Regions from separate parts of the Cetobacterium somerae genome, predicted to be linked through region 2. Evidence: riboswitches for the same ligand, from Rfam matches in the RefSeq annotation. Region 2 holds a riboswitch; the other holds the start of a gene.
The links. Region 2 has a riboswitch for cyclic di-GMP ahead of MKD34_RS04625 (transporter substrate-binding domain-containing diguanylate cyclase). Riboswitches for the same ligand answer to the same signal wherever they lie in the genome.

Region 1: another riboswitch for cyclic di-GMP. It lies ahead of MKD34_RS02655 (HD domain-containing phosphohydrolase); the one in region 2 lies ahead of MKD34_RS04625 (transporter substrate-binding domain-containing diguanylate cyclase).

What each region holds. Positions count from the first base shown of each region.
Region 1 is NZ_CP092519.1:602,906-607,547, forward strand. It holds gene purD (phosphoribosylamine--glycine ligase) at 1-890, shown strand, start outside; gene guaB (IMP dehydrogenase) at 971-2,428, shown strand; cyclic di-GMP riboswitch class I at 2,481-2,556, shown strand; gene MKD34_RS02655 (HD domain-containing phosphohydrolase) at 2,611-4,642, shown strand, end outside.
Region 2 is NZ_CP092519.1:1,010,269-1,014,910, forward strand. It holds gene MKD34_RS04590 (hypothetical protein) at 1-101, opposite strand, end outside; gene MKD34_RS04595 (lipocalin family protein) at 135-665, opposite strand; tRNA gene MKD34_RS04600 (tRNA-Asp) at 763-839, opposite strand; tRNA gene MKD34_RS04605 (tRNA-Leu) at 855-942, opposite strand; gene MKD34_RS04610 (hypothetical protein) at 1,146-1,358, shown strand; gene MKD34_RS04615 (hypothetical protein) at 1,384-1,929, opposite strand; gene MKD34_RS04620 (3'-5' exonuclease) at 1,953-2,528, opposite strand; cyclic di-GMP riboswitch class I at 2,690-2,765, shown strand; gene MKD34_RS04625 (transporter substrate-binding domain-containing diguanylate cyclase) at 2,897-4,642, shown strand, end outside.

The DNA of each region.
Region 1 (4,642 bases), 410 kb from region 2:
AAACATTTGCTGACTTAGAATTAGCAGTAAAGTATGTAGAAAAAAAAGGTGCTCCAATAGTTATAAAAGAGGATGGATTAAAAGCAGGAAAAGGTGTAACTGTTGCGTTTTCAATACCAGAAGCAATTGAAGCTTTAGAAATAGCTTTTAGTATCCCTGATAATAAGGTTGTAATAGAAGAGTATTTAGATGGATTTGAATTTTCTATAATTGCTTTAACAAATGGCGAGACAGTAATTCCATTAGAAATAGCTCAAGATCATAAAAGAGCTTATGACAATGATGAAGGGCCAAATACTGGTGGAATGGGAGTTTACTCACCAGTAGATAAGATTGATTCGAATATAATAGATCAAACTTTAGAAAAAATATTAAAACCAATGGCTAGAGGAATGGCAAAAGATGGAATTTCATTTAAAGGATTTCTTTTTGGTGGAATAATGTTAACAAAAGATGGTGTAAAGACGATAGAGTTTAACGCTAGATTTGGAGATCCCGAAGCTGAGGGGATTCTTCCAAGATTAAAGTCGGATTTTGTTAAAGCAATATTGGATTTAATGGAAAATAAAGATGTGAACTTAGAGTGGGATAATAGATATACGGTGGCAGTGGTGATGGCTTCAGAAAATTATCCGAAATCATCAACAATAGGAAGTGAAATAGAAATACCAAAGGATTTAGAATCTGTAGTATTTCATATGGGAACTAGAAAAGTTCATGGCAAAATTGAAACAAATGGTGGAAGAGTATTATCTGTGGTAGCTTATGGAAATACTTTGGAAGAAGCAAAAAAGAATGCTTACTTAGATGTAAAAAAAATAAATTGTAAAAAATTATTTTTTAGAAATGACATAGGCTCAAAAATGTGCTATAATAACGAAAATAAATAAAAAAAGACCTGCACAGTACTAAAAAAAAGTGCAGGTCTTTATTTAAAAATTGGAAAATTATAATTGGAGGCAGTAGGAAAATGATGAATGGAAAAATAATAAAAGAAGCAATAACTTTTGATGACGTGCTATTAGTTCCAGCGAGATCAGAGGTATTACCGCATGAAGTGAGTTTAAAAACAAGACTTACAAAGGATATCGAATTGAATATTCCAGTTTTAAGTGCAGCGATGGATACAGTAACAGAAGGGGATTTAGCAATAGCTTTAGCAAGACAAGGTGGAATTGGATTTATACATAAAAATATGAGTATAGAAGATCAGGCTGCTGAAGTAGACAGAGTAAAAAGAAATGAAAGTGGAATGATAAAAAATCCAGTAACATTAACTAAAGATTCTACAGTATGGCATGCTGAAGAAATAATGAGAAGATATAAAATATCAGGATTACCAGTAATTGAAGAAGATGGATCATTGATTGGTATTATAACAAATAGAGATTTGAAGTATAGAAAAGACATGGATCAATTAGTAAGTGATATAATGACAAAAGAAAATTTAGTAACAGCACCTGTTGGAACAACATTGGAAGAAGCAAAAGATATTTTATTAGAAAATAGAATAGAGAAGTTGCCAATAGTTGATGAAAATGGAAAATTAAAAGGGCTAATAACAATAAAAGATATTGATAATTTAGTAGAGTACCCATTTGCTTGTAAAGATTCTCAAGGAAGATTAAGAGTTGGTGGAGCAGTTGGTGTTGGAGCAGATACTTTAGAAAGAGTAAAAGCTTTAGTAGAAGCTGGTGTAGATATAATAACTGTAGATTCAGCACATGGACATTCAAAAGGTGTTATGGAAAAAATAAAAGAGATTAGAGAAAACTTTCCTAAGTTAAATATAATTGGTGGAAATATAGTTACTGCAGAAGCTGCTTTAGATTTAATAGAAGCTGGAGTAAATGCTGTTAAAGTAGGAGTAGGACCAGGATCTATCTGTACAACGAGAGTTGTAGCTGGAGTAGGTGTTCCTCAATTATCAGCAGTTAATGATGTATATGAAGTTTGTAAAACAAGAGGAATTGGTGTTATAGCAGATGGTGGAATAAAATTATCTGGAGACATGGTAAAAGCTTTAGCTGCAGGAGCAGATTGTGTAATGTTAGGAGGATTATTAGCAGGAACAACTGAAGCCCCTGGAGAAGAGATGATATATGAGGGAAGAAGGTATAAAGTGTATGTAGGAATGGGTTCAATGGCAGCAATGAAAAGAGGATCGAAAGATAGATATTTCCAAAATGATGCTAAAAAATTAGTTCCTGAAGGAATAGAGGGAAGAGTTTCGTATAAGGGAAGCTTGAAAGATGTTGTTTTCCAACTTTGTGGAGGAGTGAGAGCTGGAATGGGATATTGTGGAACATCAACAATTGAAGATTTAAAAGTTCATGGAAAATTTGTAAAAATTACAGGAGCAGGATTAAAAGAGAGTCATCCACACGATATTATTATAACTAAAGAGGCTCCAAACTATTCTAAATAGATATAAAAAGTTGACTTTAATGTTTTGATTGATTATAATTAAAGAGAAATCTTTATTTATAAGGCAAAGTAGGGGAAACCCTATGACGCAAAGCTATAGGGTCTTTAAAATGGCAGCCAGCTGCAATAGTCTTTGTGATTATTGCAGTTTTTTTTTGCAAAAAAATATTTATGGAGGAAAAAATGAAAAAAATAATATTATTATATTTGATGTTAGTAAGTTGTAATATTTTTTCAAAAGATAACATTAATATAACAATACCATCGAATACAACAGATATGTATTTGTATAAAGATTTAGAGAAAGGGGAATATCAAGGAGTTTATATAGATATTTTTGCAGATGTATTAAAAAATAAAAATATAAGTATAAATTTAGATGGTGAAGATAGTGATGTTGTACTAAGAACGATTGAAACTCTTGATGGAAAAAGAGTATATGATTACTTTGATACTCCAATGATATATAGAGTAGGAGTTGTTGTTAATAAAAACTCTACACTTTCTAACTTAGGAAATATAAAAAATTTAAAAGTAGCATATATTCCAAATCAACATGGATTAAAAGAGTTTAAAGAAAGATATAATAACTTAAAGTTAGAAAAAATCGAAGTGAAAAACTTAGATGAAGGATTAGAAAAACTCTCAGAGGGAGAAGTTGATGCTTTTATAGCACAAGATTGGTATGATAAAAATTCAGGAGAAACAAATTATAAACTGTTAGAGAATATTAGGTACAATGAACAAATAGCAATTAGGAAAAATTTGAAAAATCTTCATAAAGAGATAGAGGAAACTATGGACAATGTAGAAGGAGATAGTTTTCAAAAATTATTATCAAAAAACAGAATAGAATTTTATAAGTATTTACTAAAAGATACACCAAGTTACGAAAAAGTAAAGGAAAGCTATAAAACTATAAAAGTAAAATTAGGAAAAGATAAATTTATGTTACCTTTTTACTATGAGCAAAAGGGTATTTATCAAGGATTAACAGTTAATATAACTAAAGAGTTAGAGCAAATAATAGGGGTGCCATTTGTTTTTATAAAAAATGGAGAATATGATATGGAAGGAATAGCCATTGAAAATAGTGAAGGTAAAAGTAAAATTAATTATACAAAGCCATACTATGAAATGAAATTATCAGTGGCAAATAGAAAAGCTGATGGGTTTATACAAAATATTTCAGATTTAGATAAAGCTAAAATATTAGTATTAAAAGGAGATTATAGCTATACTTATTTAAAAAATATACTAAAAAATAGTCAGATAATAGAAGTTGAAAGTTATGAAGAGGGATTAGAAAAGTTATTAAATCAAGATGGTGAATATTTGGTAGGTTATTTTAATATATTGACAGGAGTAATAAGTAATAATTTTTTAGATGATAAAATTAAAGTAGCTGGAATATTAAATGATTCTTTTGGAGTAGGTTTTGGAATTTCGAAAGAACAAAAAGAGTTATCAAATTTAATAGAAACAATATTAGAAAGTTTTACTGTTGATAAAACAGTTATAGATAATAATTTGTTAAAAAATTCTATAGTTGCTCAAAATTATAAATTGATTTTAAAAATATCAATACCAGTAGTAATATTTATATTTATTTTAATAATATTAATAGTTAAATCTGAAAAAAATAGAAAAAAAGCGGAAGAATTAAGTTTTTCATTAATTGAAGTTTTAGAGATGGCAAATCAACTAAATGATGAAGATACAGGAGATCATGTGAAAAGACTAGGAATGTATTCAACCCTTTTATCTGAAAAGGCAAATGTTCCTACAGAATCAAGAGAGAATATTAAAAGATTTTCTTCTTTGCACGATATAGGAAAAGTTGCAATTCCATCAGAAATTTTGAAAAAACCATCTAAATTAACTGAAGATGAATTTAATAAAGTGAAAGAACATGTAAATATAGGCTATGATTTAGTAAAAAAATTAAAACTAGGAAAAGTAGCTGAAAATATAGTTAGATATCACCATGAAAAGTGGGATGGAAGTGGTTATCCTTTAGGATTAAAAGGAGAGAATATTCCGCTAGAAGCAAGAATTGTAGCTGTTGTTGATGTGTATGATGCATTGAGACAAAAGAAATTCCATAGAGGTGCACTGTCTCATTTAGAAGCCTTAACAATGATTGAAAATGAGAAAGGAAAGAGTTTTGACCCAGAACTAGTTGATATTTTTGTAGCAAATAATAAAGAATTTG
Region 2 (4,642 bases):
TATGCTCCTACCATTTTAGGTGAACTGTTTGTTTCCACTTTTTTACTGTTAGAACATCCTACAAGACCTAATATTGCAACTATTAAAACTATTTTCTTCATACTCAACCTCTTTCATATTTATTTTTAATTTTACTATTGCCCATCTATTAAATTCTCTGTTTTAAAACCTAATGTTTTAGCTTTCTGAATCATCTCATTATAAATATCTAAAGGAATACTTTTCTCCCTCGATAAAAACCATAAATATTTATACGATGAACTTGTTACTATAGCATACTTATAATCCTCACTTATCCATGCCACATTATACTGGGCTCCTATTAAAGGAAAAGCATTTGGATATACTTTTAAAAAATTTGGTACCTCTGTTTGTTTAGCTGTTGCATAAAATACACTCTCTTTATTTTTAGAATCTATACCTCTATTAATAACAGATATTTTTCCATTTTTTTCTAACGCATAATTTGCTGTAACTTCTTTTAGACCTTTTTCAAACCCATGGTTGAATCGTTTTATCTCATACCATTTTCCCAAATACTTTTCTACAGAAAAATCAAAATTTTTCTCTACTTTAGGTGAACTAGAACAACTTAATAATAAAATAGAACTTAATAAAATTAAAGTTATTTTTAAATAATAAAATAGTTTTCTTTTTAAAATCATCTAAAACACCTCCATATTTTAAATATACTCAATTATTTTATATTTCCTAATAAAAAATAAAAAAAAGATGTATCTCTACATCTTTTAAGCTCTTTAATGGCGGGAGTGACGAGGGTCGAACTCGCGACCTCATGCGTGACAGGCATGCGCTCTAACCAACTGAGCTACACCCCCATTAAAAAATATATATGGTGCCTGGGGCCGGAATCGAACCGGCACGCTATCAGATAGCTCAGGATTTTAAGTCCTGTGCGTCTACCTATTCCGCCACCCAGGCATTTCAGTTAAGAAGCTTTTTCTGTCTTCTGTATTCGTTATTAATTTTAGCAATTTTTGCAAAAAAAATCAACTATTTTTTTAAAAAAATTTTCGTTATTTTTTTAGACTAACTTCCGAACAATTAGTTTAATTTCTTTTCTTTTAAAACTAATAATGGTATAATATAATTAATTTGATTATGCTACTTTAAGGATGGTTTTTATGAAAAATAATGCATTTTTTAAAAATAAAAGAAAAAGAGCCCTTTTCTTTGCAAACATAATATTAATTCTATTTATATCTTTTCATTTAATTCAAATGGAATCTACTGATGAGGAATTAATAACTTTTGTTCTCTTTTTAATTGGAGATATAGCTTTATTAATTTATCAAATCGTTGAAATTATAAGAAGCAACAAAAAAGACACTGAGTAATCTCTAGTGTCTTTTTTATTACAAATTATTCTAAAGGTATTCCCACGTTTGGTACAAATTCATCTGCTAAAATTTTAACTCCTTCTATTTTAGCATCTTTTTCTAACATAGGTTGAGTAGATGGATTAGATGGGTACTTCTTTCCATTAAACTTCAATACTGCTCGTCCTGGAGTTGCCCCTCCTCCTGAAACTTCCATTATAATATCATTCCATCCATTTGTTTTATTGTTACTTATTATTATTGGTGTACGAACTAATGATAGTTCAGATATAACTTGGTATCCTTCACTGATCTCTTTTAAAATAAGTCCTGAATCTCCTCCAGATCCTCCTAACATAGGTCCATATGCATAAACTATAACTTCTGGTTTTTTATCTCCATTTAAATCTACTTTATTATACATATAGTGAACTATATCCTCTCCTCTTTTAAGAGAATAGGTTTTGATTAAAGTTTCCTCTACCTCCCTATCCCTTTGAGTTTCAGACTTCATCGATTTCATTTCTGCACCAAAAGACACTGCACTAGCTAAGACTACTGACATCATAATTAAATATACCTTTTTCATCTTTCCTCCTACTACATTTTTTATTATTTGGCTTTTTCAAGAACTTTAGCTATATTTTTATAAACTTCCCTTGTTGCTCTAATATCTTCTAAAGCATCATGTGCATTTTCTAAAGATACATTAAAATGTTTACACCAAGTTTCCAATCTATTATTTTCTAAAATTGGTAAAACTCCCATTACTTGAAGAGATTTTACTAGATTTAAAGTACATACATTTAATTTGAAATCAATAAAACTTCCCATAAATCTATTGTTTAATCTATTGTAAAAGTTATATAACATTCTAAAATCAAATGGAAAATTATGACAAATCATTATTAATTTATCATTTTTATTATATCTATCTACATATTTCGAAAAAATTTCCTCCAACTCTTTTAATGCCTCTTCTGGTTCTTGTTCTTGATTAAGTTCTTCTATTGTAAACCCTATAGTTTTCAAAGCACTTTCAGAAATATCTGCTCCTTTATGAGGTTTACATCTAATATTAAACCACTCTACAACTTCGTTATCTATCTCTATTGCTCCAGCTATTTGAACTATTGCAGAGTTATCTGTTAAACCTGTTGTTTCTGTATCTAAATATAATAATTTCATATCCATCCTCCTTTTTATCTATATTTTTATAATACTCTATCATTTTTAAAATTACAATGCAAAATATTTATAAGTCCATATTGAAATAACTTGCATCATTTTTTGCAGTAAATTTCAAATTGATTAAAACATTGTTATGATATATTATATGAATAACAGTTCAAATAAATAGGCAAAATAAAGGAAACTTTATGACGCAAAACTATAGGGCCTTTTAGATGGCAGCCAGTTGCAACAATTTTCAATAAAATTGTTGCTTTTTTATTTTAGTATTAGTTTACTTAAAAATACACAATTTTAGTCACTACTAAATAAGAATAACTTAACAAACTAAATATTGTATTGGTCTAAAATAACGGAGGACAACATTGAAATTTTTTAAAAACAAATCTATAAAATTACTACTCTTTTTATTAATAGCAACAACTATTTTTTCAAATGATAATACTTTTTATTTAGGAATTCAAAGTTATCCAGAAACTGAAATGGAAATAGATGGTGTTTCTATAAATAACATTATTCGTGATATATTTAAAAATGAACTAAAACTAAATGTAAAAGAAGTTCATGGTACATGGAGAGATAGTTATAATCAACTAGAAGATGGTACAATTGGAGCTTTAGGTTTAGTTACTAAAAATAATATTAGAAAGGATAACATATTACTTTCTAAACCAATTTTTAGCGAGAACCTGTACATTGCTTCAGATAAAAAATTATTAAAGTCACCTTATGATTTAATGAATCAAACCATATATGCATATAAAGATGATGAAATGCCTATAAAATACTTAAAAGAGTATTTAGAACAAAATAATATAACTGCAAATATAGTTGAAGTAGAAAATATTGATGATTATAAAAATGATTTTTATTTAGATTCTGAGTTCATAGCTGTTAAATCTCAAAATAGATTGCTAGTTTCATTTCTAGCTCCAGTTTGTATCGGTGTAAATAAAAAATATGATTATCTATTACCTTATATAAATAACGCTTTAAATAAAAAATACAGTAAAAAAATATCAACTTACTTTAAAAATCTTCCATTGTATCATCAAAGAGAAAGATTTCAAAATAGTTTAACAAAAGAGGAAAAAGAGTTTTTAGCACAAAAGAAATTTATAACTACTTCTCTTGAGGATGATATTTCTTTAAGTATTTATATAAAAAATCAAGATAAATTTATTGGGATACTTCCTCAATATATAAATAAATTAGCCAGCATTATTAATATTCCAATAAAATATATTTATAATGGAAAAGAGTGGCTATATATACAAGAAAAATTCAAACAAGAAAATATCGATTTTTTAACACTTTCAACAACAGCTAGAAGAAAATCAAGTTATATTTTTTCTGAAGCAATTGATTTTATCCCCATGCATCTACTTAATCACGTGGATAGTGGTGATTATAATGTTGGAGTTTTAAAAGATGGAAAATCACAAGATATAGGTAAAGAGTTTTTTCCAAAAGAGGATATAAGAATTTATAATTCAACAACAGAGTTATTTAATGCTTTTAAAAAAGATGAGATTGGTTATATAATAAGTCCATATAATATCTATGATAGAGATTGTCATAAGCAACATAAAGATATAAAGATAAAAGATATTCCTGTAAATTTTGCTTTCTCAAAAAATCAGGAAATGTTAAGAAATATTTTTAATAAGGCAATTGCCGTTGTTGGAGATTTTGATAGAAACGAAATTAGAAACTTTGTAGAAACAGATCAAAAAGAATATGTTATGGGTCTTATTGAAGAAGCAGAACATAAGAAAAAAATATGGTATATATTTACACTAGTCTTCGGATTATTAATTTGTAAAATTGTTTTTCAAAGAAAATTAACAAAAGCTTTAACACATGATCAATTAACAAAATTACCTAATAGATATCTTTTTAATGAGTTTTGTAAGAAGAATGATAATACTAAAGGCGCTGTTATTGTTATTGACTTAGATAATTTTAAAAAAACTAACGACAATTATGGCCATAGTAAAGGAGATCTCGTTCTTTCTGAAGTAGGAAAACTTTTACTAGAAGTTTTTTCTAAAGAACATACTTTTAGAATATCTGGAGATGAATTTTATCTATTTTATGAAAACAGAGAT